Linked DNA regions of Heliomicrobium gestii. The protein of the gene in region 1 binds, or shares a complex with, the protein of each later gene. Links are inferred from orthologs where the notes say so. Each region holds a gene or a part of one and is shown in the gene's direction. Other genes may lie near its edges.

Evidence for each region.
Region 2: the proteins of GTO89_RS01325 (region 1) and smc are in contact, whole or in part, in a crystal structure (PDB 3ZGX), measured with the Bacillus subtilis proteins. The link is inferred for Heliomicrobium gestii from one-to-one orthologs.

The regions. Positions count from the first base shown.
Region 1 is NZ_WXEX01000001.1:280,009-284,643, forward strand. Bases 665-3,588 are described here. They hold GTO89_RS01325 (segregation and condensation protein A), read left to right. Parts: upstream 665-1,716; coding sequence 1,717-2,460; downstream 2,461-3,588. Other genes in these bases: trpS (tryptophan--tRNA ligase), read left to right, coding at 709-1,710; scpB (SMC-Scp complex subunit ScpB), read left to right, coding at 2,611-3,177; GTO89_RS01335 (alpha/beta fold hydrolase), read left to right, coding at 3,183-3,588. Also shown: GTO89_RS01315 (site-2 protease family protein), read left to right, coding at 1-605; more of GTO89_RS01335, read left to right, coding at 3,589-4,037; GTO89_RS01340 (bifunctional 5,10-methylenetetrahydrofolate dehydrogenase/5,10-methenyltetrahydrofolate cyclohydrolase), read left to right, coding at 4,349-4,635. UniProt on the Bacillus subtilis protein: Participates in chromosomal partition during cell division. May act via the formation of a condensin-like complex containing Smc and ScpB that pull DNA away from mid-cell into both cell halves.
Region 2 is NZ_WXEX01000008.1:121,155-126,975, reverse strand. The notes cover bases 570-4,679. They hold smc (chromosome segregation protein SMC), read left to right. Parts: upstream 570-906; coding sequence 907-4,479; downstream 4,480-4,679. Other genes in these bases: ftsY (signal recognition particle-docking protein FtsY), read left to right, coding at 4,576-4,679; GTO89_RS10835 (stage V sporulation protein S), read left to right, coding at 570-761. In the rest of the region: GTO89_RS10840 (elongator complex protein 3), read left to right, coding at 1-19; more of GTO89_RS10835, read left to right, coding at 501-569; more of ftsY, read left to right, coding at 4,680-5,487; GTO89_RS10820 (tautomerase family protein), read left to right, coding at 5,593-5,793; mtnP (S-methyl-5'-thioadenosine phosphorylase), read left to right, coding at 5,790-5,821. UniProt on the Bacillus subtilis protein: Required for chromosome condensation and partitioning.

The DNA.
Region 1 (4,635 bases):
TCATCGCCCGGGCGCCGGCCATTTTGATCGCCCTGGCGCTGCACGAGTACGCCCACGCCCGGATGGCCGTCTGGCTCGGCGATCCGACGCCGCGCTGGGAGGGCCGGTTGACCATCAACCCCTTGTCCCACCTCGATCCGATCGGCGCGCTCATGCTCATCTTTGGTCCCTTCGGCTGGGCCAAACCGGTCGGCGTCAACCCCTACAACTTCCGGGGCAACAAACAGCGGGGCATGATGCTCGTCGCCCTGGCGGGCCCGCTGATGAATGTGTTCCTGGCGATCCTGTCAGTGGCCCTCTTCGTCGGCTTCGGCAACATCGCCGAGGCCCGCGCCCTCTTGGTGAGCATGATCAGCATCAATGTGGGCCTCGCTGTCTTCAACCTGCTCCCCGTGCCGCCCCTTGACGGCTCGAAAGTCCTCGCCGGCCTCCTGCCCTACCGCAGCCAAGGATGGCTCCGGCAACTGGAACAGTACGGCCCCATCCTCCTGCTGGTGCTCGTCTTTTTCCCCGTCATTTCCGACCGTCTCTTTCGACCGCTCTACAAAGCCCTCTACAGTGTCGTACTCCCCGTGGGAACGGCGATCGGACAATGGGTGTTTTGAGAAACCGTCATCTCTGGTTCAAGCGACGTCACAGCGGTAAAAGAGATCGGTATTCGAACAAAAGGAATCATGAATTCGTTCATAACAGGAAGGAGTCTTCACGTTGAACAAGGGAAAAATCTTCAGCGGCATGCGCCCCACAGGCCGGCTGCACATCGGTCACCTGAGCGTGATCGAAAACTGGATCCGCTTGCAGGAAGACTATGACTGTGTCTTCGGCATCGTCGACTGGCATGCCCTGACCACGTCTTTTGATGAAGTTGAGGCGTTGCAGCAGCGCATCCGCGAGATCGCCCTCGACTGGCTCTCGGCCGGCCTCGATCCGGAAAAGAGCCCCATCATGGTCCAGTCCCAGGTGAAGGAACATGCGGAACTGCACCTGCTCTTTTCCATGATGACGCCCTTGAGCTGGCTCGAACGGGTGCCCACCTACAAGGATCAGCTCCAGCAGTTCGGCGCCAAGGGCAAGGACATCAGCATGTACGGCTTCCTCGGCTACCCCTTGCTCATGGCGGCCGACATCCTGATCTACCGCGCCACCCATGTGCCCGTGGGCCTGGATCAGGTCCCCCATATTGAGTTGGCCCGCGAGGTGGCCCGTCGCTTCAACCACCTCTACCAGACAGAGATCTTCCCCGAACCGAAGGACATCCTGTCCGAGGTGCCCATGCTGCCGGGCATCGACAACCGCAAGATGAGCAAATCCTACGGCAACGACATTCCCCTGTCGGCGTCGGCCGAAGAGATCAAGGAAAAGGTGCGCCTGATGGTCACTGACCCGGGCCGGGTGCGCAAGACCGATCTGGGCAACCCCGATGTCTGTGTCGTCCATGTCTACCACAAGATCTACAACAATGGGGAGGTCGCTGACATCGGCGACCAGTGCCGCAAAGCCGGCATCGGCTGTGTGGCCTGCAAGCAGCGGCTGGCGGCCAAGCTGGAAGCCATCCTCGGTCCCATCCGAGAGCGGCGCGCCACACTGTTGGACAAGCCGAACCGGGTCGACGAGATCCTGGCCGACGGTTGCCTCCAGGCGCGGGCCAAGACTGCCGAGACGATGGAACTCGTCCGCGAGGCCATGGGTGTCCGTGGGGTCATGGACTGACCGGCCATGGCATACCAGGTCAGCCTGCCGGTTTTTGAGGGCCCCTTTGACCTGCTCGTCCACCTGATCGAGAAAAACCAGGTCAACATCTACGACATCCCCATCGCGCAGATCGCCGCCGAATACCTGGCCTACCTGCAGCAGATGGACGAGCTCGATCTGGAGACGGCCAGCGCCTTTTTGCTGATGGCGGCCCAACTGCTGGCGATCAAGGCGCGCATGCTCCTGCCCAAGCCGCCCAAAGCGGAGACGGCAGACGAGGGCGAAGAGGCGGAAGATCCGCGCCAGGAACTGGTCGATCGCCTGATCGAGTATCGCCGCTACAAGGCGGTGGCGGAACTGCTCAAGGAGCGGGAAGTCGACTGCAACCGCGTCTACGGCCGAGTCGTCGACCCCGCCACCCTGGCCCACCTCTTCGGCGAGGAAAACCCGCTGGAAGGGGTGATGGTGGGCGATCTGCTGGCAGCCTTGCGCAAGGTCTTGAGCCGCCAGGACAAGGAAGAGCCTGTCGCCGACATCCCCCGCGAGGAGATCTCCGTCCAGGCGCGGATGCAGGAACTGATCGCCTCGATCACCCAGCGGCCGCCTGAGGAACCGATCGCCTTTTCCAGTCTCTTTGCCGGGCGATGGCGTCCCTCCGACATCATCGTCACCTTCCTGGCCATGCTGGAACTGGTGCGGCTGAAAAAGGTGCGCGTGCTTCAGCGGGAGGCGCTGGATGAGATCTATCTCTTGGCCTCGAACATCTAGTTTTTCCGTTGAAGTCGCTCTTTCTGAACGGATCGCGCTGTATTCACCGGGTGCTACATATTCCTAAGTTTGCCCATCGTTGATTTGGGTCGATTGACGTTATCACAAGGATAGAGCGATGGCTCATGAGGGGGATTCGCTTTGACCGCCATGTTTCCCAATTCGATGAGCCGCGTGATCGAGGCGCTCTTGTTTGTCTCCAGCGACCCCCTTTCGGTGGAGGCGCTGGCAGAGGCGACAGGGTTTGCCGAAGAGGAGGTGCGGGAACTGCTCGCCGCGCTCAAGGCCGAGTATGACGGGCAGGAGCGGGGGTGGCAGTTGGAGGAGGTGGCCGGCGGGTTTCGCCTGTCCACACGGGCCGAGTTCGCCCCCTACATCGAACGGCTGCTGCGAGCGCCCCAGCAAGGCCTCTCCAACGCCGCCCTGGAGACGCTCTCCATCATCGCCTACCACCAGCCGGTCACCCGCGCAGAGATCGAGCAGATCCGGGGTGTAAAGGCCGATCGCTCCCTGGCTACGTTGCTCGGCAAAAACTTGATCCAAGAGGTAGGGCGTAAAGAGGCGCTGGGCCGTCCCATCCTTTATGGGACCACAGACAGCTTCCTGCGCCATTTTGGCCTGCGCAGCATGGAGGACCTGCCCAAGCTGGAGGAGGTCTTCCTCCAGGAGGAACTGCCCCTAACGGAACGCGGGGATCACATCAATCCGGAGGTATGACGCCGATGCAGCCTGAACGCCGACAACTGACGCTGCCTGGGATACACCTCTCTTACCTGGAATGGAAGGGGAAGGGGAACGAGCCGCTCCTGCTCCTGCACGGTTTGGGCGACCATGCCCTGATCTGGACGCCCCTGGCCGAGCGGCTCGTCGACCGTTTTCACATCGTCGCGCCCGATATGCGCGGCCACGGCGAGAGTGACAAACCGGACAGCGGCTACACCTTTCGCCAGGTCATCGCTGACTTGGAAGGCTTGATGGACCACCTGGGCTGGCAGGACGCCCACATCCTCGGCCATTCCTGGACCGGCAAACTGGCGCCCCTCTGGGCCCGAGAGCACAAGGCGCGCTTTCGGAGCATGCTCCTTGTCGACCCGATCTTCATCGTCAAGATGCCGGCGATCATGAAACTGTCCTTCCCGATCCTTTTTCGCGTCCTCGACAGCCTAAAAGGCATGGGCCCCTTTGGCAGCTATGCCGAGGCGGAAACCCTGGCGAAGGGATTGCGGCAGTACCAGGGGTGGAGCGACCACCAGCAGATGGTCTTCCGGGAAGGACTGGAGCAAAAACCCGATGGCCGCTGGGGCAGCAAATTCGTCGTGCCGGCCCGCAACCAGATCTTCGATGACGTCATGCGTGTCGCCGGCCTGACCGAGCCGATCACCGTGCCGACCCTGTTCGTCCAACCGGAAAAAGGCGTCAACCGCGCTGATTTTCAGATGAAGCCCTACATAACCTACCTGAAGAACCTGGATGTGCGCACCATCGTCGGCAACCACTGGCCCATGCTGGTGGAGCCGGAGACCTTCAACCGGACGGTAGAGGAGTTTCTCGTAAAGCAGTTGTCGCAGCGAGCATAGCGAGCCAAGAGGCGCTTTATGCCTACGTTTTTCCGAACCCATGAAAAGCTGGGGTGGATGGGACTGGGAGCGATTTGGGCGGAGCGGCGAGAGCGAGCGCAGGCTGCGGAGCGGTAAGGGCGCCAGGGGTCACATGCAGAAAAGCCCAGAGGTTTGGCGCCCAGCGAGGCAGCCCAGCGAGCCGCCGCGCAGCCCTTAGCGAGCAGTCCCATCCACCCCGTGATTTTACAAAATTTACGATAAAACAGAGACAAATACAGCGCCGAGGCATCTCGATTAGACGAACGGCGCTCAAGAGCGAGGTGGGGCCTGTGACGGCTCAATACATCGACGGCAAGGCCATCGCCGCCCAACTGCGGGCGGAAATCAAAACAGAGGTCAGCGCCCTCCAGGAGAAAGGGATCGTGCCCAAACTGGCCGTCATCCTGGCCGGCGACGATCCGGCTTCGGTGGTCTACGCCCGTTCCAAGGAAAAGGCGGCGGCCAACCTGGGCATCGCCTTTGAACTGTTCACATTGCCTGGCGACACGGCGGAGGCCGACCTCCTGGCCCTCATCGACCGGCTAAACGCCGACGCCGGCGTCCACGGGATCATGGT
Region 2 (5,821 bases), on another replicon or contig:
CGTGGGCGAATACGATTGAATGAAGAGGCGGGGCTGAAAGCCCTTACAGCCGAAAGACTCTCGCCGATCGAGAAAAGGGCGGGAGTCTTTGCTTTTTCTGCTACCGAAAGGCGTTATGTAGCCTGTTGTGCTTGATCTAAAATCTACTTATCGACATTGTTCCGTGAAAATCGATTAAATGTGACAGTCTCTTTCGACATAATATGTTTCATGTTGATGATAATATCGACCTGACTGTTTAACTGCGAAAGATAAATCCGAAAAAAGTAAGTTATTTGGCTAAATTTATCGATCTCCTCGGACAAGCGTCGACAAAGTGGAATTCCAAGGAAAAGAAATGCTTGAAAAATGTATAGGCAATGTGGAAGGAAAATGCAGGATATTTCCTTGCCTATAGAGAAAAGAGTTAAGCGATGGCAAGTCAAGCCAGCAAAAGGCAACCCCACACCTTGGACCCATAGGACGAAGATAACGAACATGGCTAGGAGGGAACTGTCTAAATGGAAGGGCTAAAGGTATCGGCACAATCAAATCCCAAATCGGTAGCAGGAGCATTGGCCGCCATCCTCCGTGAGAAAGGTCGAGCTGAGATTCAAGCGGTGGGGGCCGGCGCGGTTAACCAGGCGATCAAGGCCATCGCCATTGCCCGGGGGTTTGTCGCTCCCAATGGCATCAATCTGATCACCATCCCTGCCTTTGTGGAGATCGCCATCGACGGGGAAGAACGGACGGCCATCAAATTCATCGTTGAGCCTCGGTAAGCATGAACCTACATAAAACCGCATAGCTGCTCTATAGATCAAAGAGGCTGTCCGGCAACGGGCAGTTTTTCTTTTTTGCCCCTTTCTTGTTCCCCCTAAAGGCCTATGCTACAATGAAGAGGAATTTTTCGGGAGGAATCGGGAATTGGTTCTAAAACGCATCGAATTGAACGGTTTTAAATCTTTTGCGGATAAAACGGAAATCCTGCTTTCCCCCGGCTTGACCGTTGTTGTCGGCCCCAATGGGTCCGGGAAATCGAATGTGGCCGACGCCATTCGCTGGGTCCTCGGGGAACAGAGCCCCCGGTCCCTCCGGGGCTCGAAGATGGAAGATGTCATCTTCGCCGGTTCGGACCGGCGAAAGCCGGTCGGGATGGCTGAGGTTTCCCTCACCTTGGACAATGAAAAAGGGATGCTCCCAGTCGACTTCCGCGAGGTGACGGTGACGCGGCGCGTCTTTCGCTCCGGTGACAGCGACTACCTTTTAAACCGGAGTCCCTGCCGCCTGCGGGACCTGCAGGATCTTTTTTCCGATACGGGCCTGGGCCGGGAGGGCATCTCGATCATCGGTCAGGGGCGGGTTGACGAGGTCTTGTCGTCCCGTCCCGAGGATCGGCGCGCCCTGATCGAGGAGGCGGCCGGCATCGTCCGCTACCGCAACCGCAAGCGGGAGGCCGTCAAAAAGCTGGAGGAGACCCAACAGCACCTGATCCGCCTCGGCGATATCATCGCCGAGTTGGAACAGCAGTTGGCGGCCATCAGCAGCCAGGCGGAACTGGCCCGCCGCTACCAGGCCGTTGAGGTGGAGCGGAAAGAGGTTGAACTGGGGCTGCTCGTCGTCGATTTCGAAGAGATGACGGCGACGATGGAACAGACGCGCCTGGAATTAGACCGCTTTTCGGCGCTCCTCTGGGAAAAAGAAGCCCAGTTGGCTACGCTGGAAGGCGCAGAGGCCGACGCTGCCCTGACCGCCCGGCAGTCGGAAGAGGCGCTGATGGCGGTCAGGCAGGAGGCCCACCGCCGTTCGGAACAGGTGATCACGTTGCAAGGACGATTGAACGTGGTCCAGGAACGGATCAAGGGGCTGGAGACGCAGCAACAGTTGTTGATGAGGGAAACGGAACAATCGAGGTTGGCCCTGGCCGACCTGCGCCGCCGGGAAGAGGAACAGCGGGGGCGGCGGGAACAGGTGGCCGAGCAATTGGCCGGCGCCCGGCGGGAGGTGGACGCGCGGCTCACCCGCAACGCCGCTGCCCGGGACGCCGTCGCGACGGTGGAAAAGGAGATCGACGCCCTGCGTCGTAAGCTCTTTGATTCGGCCCAAGGTCTGGCGCGGCTGCGAACGCAGTTGCACGAGGCGGACTTGCGCGCTGCCCGTCAGGAGGCGCAGGTTCGACGGCTGGAAGAGGAGCGGGAGCGTTCCCATGGCCGTATCGCCGAATTGAAGGGGGAAGCGGAGCGGCTGCTCCGCGAAGCCGATGGACGGGCGAAGGAGCGAGCGGAACGACAGGCCGAGGTGGACGCTGACGCCGCCCGGATCGCCCAGTGGAAAGGCCAGTCGAATGAGTTGGAACACCAACTGAGCCAGACGATGCGGCGTTGGCAGGAGGTCTCGGCTCGTCACAAAGCCCTCGAAGCCATGGAGAAATCCTATGAGGGCTTTGCCTACGGCGTTCGTGAGGTGCTGGCTCAGGTAAAGGCTGGCAATCCGAAAATGAAAGGGATTCTCGGCGTCTTCAGCGATCTGATCGACGTACCGCCCGGCCTGGAAACGGCCATGGAAGTGGCCTTGGGGGGCGGGATGCAGAACATCGTCACCGAAGACGATCAAGGGGCCCGCGGCGCGATTGAGCATCTGAAAGCGACACGCAAGGGGCGGGCCACTTTTCTTCCCTTAAAAAGTCTCCAGGTATACGGGGGGCCGAGCCGGGAGGTGCTCCAGCAACCGGGGGTGGTCGGTTGCGCCGCCGACCTCGTCCGTTGCGAGGCGGCCCACATGCCGGCCGTGCGATTCCTCTTGGGCAGAACCCTGGTGATGGAAAACCTGCAAGGGGCTCTTCAATTCGCCCGGCAGACGCGCCACCAGTGGCGGATCGTCACCCTGGAAGGAGACCTCTTGCAGCCGGGTGGCAGTGTGACCGGCGGCAGTCAGAGCCAGCGAGGCGGTCAGACCTTTCTGCGTCGCCGTGAGTTGGCGCTCCTGGCCGAGGAGGAACAGACCCTAGGTTTGGCTGTCAGCGATCTCAAACAGCAGCGGGAGGAAGCGGCTGAGCAGATCGGGCGTATCAAAGGGCAGATCCAGGAACGGGAAAAGGCGCTTGCTCTTTTGGATGCCGAAAAGGCCGCCAATACGGCTGAACTCGCCCGTTTGCAGCGGAGTGTCGACCAGGAAGAGCGCCAGATCCGCGGTGTCGAGGGGGAACTGGCCCTCCTGGGCGATGAACTGACCCAACAGCTCGCAGCGAAGGCTCGTTTGCAAGGGGAACTCCTTTCCGGCGAGACGGAAGGGGGAACCCTTGAGGCCGCCATGAATGACCGTCAGAGCGAGTTGACTCGCCTGCGCGCAGCGGGGGAAGAGGACCGCGACGACCTGACCCAGTGGCAGTTGTCCCTCGCCCGTCTGGAAGAGGAGATCCGGGGCGTGGACCAGTCCCTGGCCGCTCTGCGCATGGAGATCGGCAAGAACGAAAAAGAAATCGCCGAGAAGGAACAACGCTGCCGGACGGCGAACGAGGAAATGGCCGCTTCCGTCGCCGACCAGGGACAGTTACAGAAGGAGCTGGCCCTGCGTATCGCCGATGAGGCGGAGGCCTCGGAGCAGGTGCGATTGCGTCAGGCGGAGCAGGCTGAAGCGGATCGACGCCATAAAGAGACGGTGGAACAGCGCAAAGCGGTGGCCGCCGAGGTGCAACCCCTGTGGGAAACGGTTCACCAGCAAGAGGTGAAACAGGCTCGTTTTGAGGCAGAGACGGTCACCCTCACCCAACGCCTGGCGGAACAGTGGGAACTGACGCCTGAAGAGGCGCGCGAGCAGGCGCGCCGGCCTGAAGACCGCCGGGCGGCCCAAAAGCAGTTGAACCACCTGCGGGCACAGCAAAAGGAGATGGGGCCCGTCAACCTCCTGGCCATCGAAGAGGAGGAGCGGTTGCAAGAGCGCGCTCAGTTCCTCTCCCGACAGCATGAGGACCTCATGGCGGCGAAAGCCACGCTGGAGCAGGTGATCGGCGAGATCGAAGGGATCATGGTGCGCCGCTTCGGACAGGCGTTTACGGAAATCAACAGCCGCTTCGGCGATGTTTTTGTCGACCTCTTCCAAGGAGGCAGGGCGGAGTTGGTGCTCACCCATCCGGAAGATCTGTTGACCACCGGTGTGGACATCCTCGCCCAGCCGCCCGGAAAAAAACTGGTCAACCTGTCCCTCCTTTCCGGCGGCGAACGGGCGCTGACGGCCATCGCTCTGCTCTTTGCGCTGCTCCAAGTCCGGCCAAGCCCTTTCTGCGTCCTCGATGAGATCGAAGCGGCCCTGGACGAAGCCAATGTGGCCCGCTTCGGCCGGTACCTTCAGAGTCTCTCCGAGAAGAGTCAGTTTATCGTCATCTCCCACCGCAAAGGGACGATGGAAAGCGCCGACTACCTCTACGGCGTGACAATGCAAGAGGCCGGCGTTTCCAAGTTGGTATCGGTGCGCATGACGCGGCCCGACGAAAACAGCGCCTAAGGGTGTCGCCTCGTCCGAAAAGGATAGGGATTCGGACCTAAGGATAAATATTGGATGATTTCGGATACTACTTGTGATTTCGACGGAGGTGGAACGGTGACCGGTTTTTTCAGCCGATTGAAAGAAGGTCTCACTCGAACGCGGCAAAACCTGGTCGATAAAGTGGAGGCCCTCGTAACGGGCCGGCCCAAGATCGATGAAGAACTCTTTGAGGAGTTGGAAGAGGCGCTGATCAGCGCTGATGTGGGCGCTGAGACGTCCCTTGATCTGGTGGAACGGTTGCGCCGGACGGTGAAGGAACAGAAGATCAGCGATCCGTCGCGGATCAAGGATCTGCTCCAGGAAGAGGTCGCCCGCATCCTCGGTGACCAGGCTCAGACAGTCGCCCTCGATCATCAGCCCACGGTTGTCCTCATCGTCGGTGTCAACGGCGTGGGCAAGACAACGACCATCGCCAAACTGGCCCACCGGTGGAAGCAGGAAGGCCGCAAGGTGCTCCTGGCCGCCGGCGACACTTTCCGGGCGGCGGCGATCGATCAGTTGGAGATCTGGGGCCAGCGTGTCGGCGTGGAGGTCATCCGCCACCAGGAGGGGGCCGACCCGAGCGCTGTCGCCTTTGATGCTGTCCAGGCCGCCAAGAGCCGCGGTGTCGACCTGTTGATCATCGACACAGCCGGCCGCCTGCACAACAAATCCCACCTGATGAACGAACTGAGCAAGATCAACCGGGTCCTCGACCGCGCCTTGCCTGGCGCGCCTCATGAAACCCTGCTGGTCCTCGACGCGACGACGGGACAGAACGCCGTCAGCCAGGCGCGCCTCTTCAGCGAGGCCGTGGGCCTGACCGGTCTGGTCTTGACCAAGTTGGACGGCACGGCCAAGGGCGGTGTCATCCTGGCCATTGCGGCGGAGATGCAGGCGCCTGTGAAATTCATCGGCATCGGCGAAAAGATGGACGACCTGCGCGACTTTGATCCCCCTGAATTTGCCCGCGCGTTGTTCGGTTAGCGAAGAACCTGGAGGCAAGGACCGGCCGGCGCGCCGGCGGATTGGATCAACGGGCCAAACAGAGGCCGTGCCAATGAAAAGACAACCGATGAAGGAGGAGTCATCATGCCCATTGTCAACATCACCATGCTCGAAGGCCGCACAGAAGATCAGAAGCGCGCAGCCACGGAGGCCATCAAGGAGGCTCTCGTCCAACACTGCGGCGCCAAAACAGAAAACGTGGTCATCACCATTGTCGATGTGCCCACGACCAATGTGTATATGAACGGCATGCTTGTCAGCGATAGAAGGAGGAATCCCGGTTGAAGGCTTCGATCGCCATCATTGGCGGGAC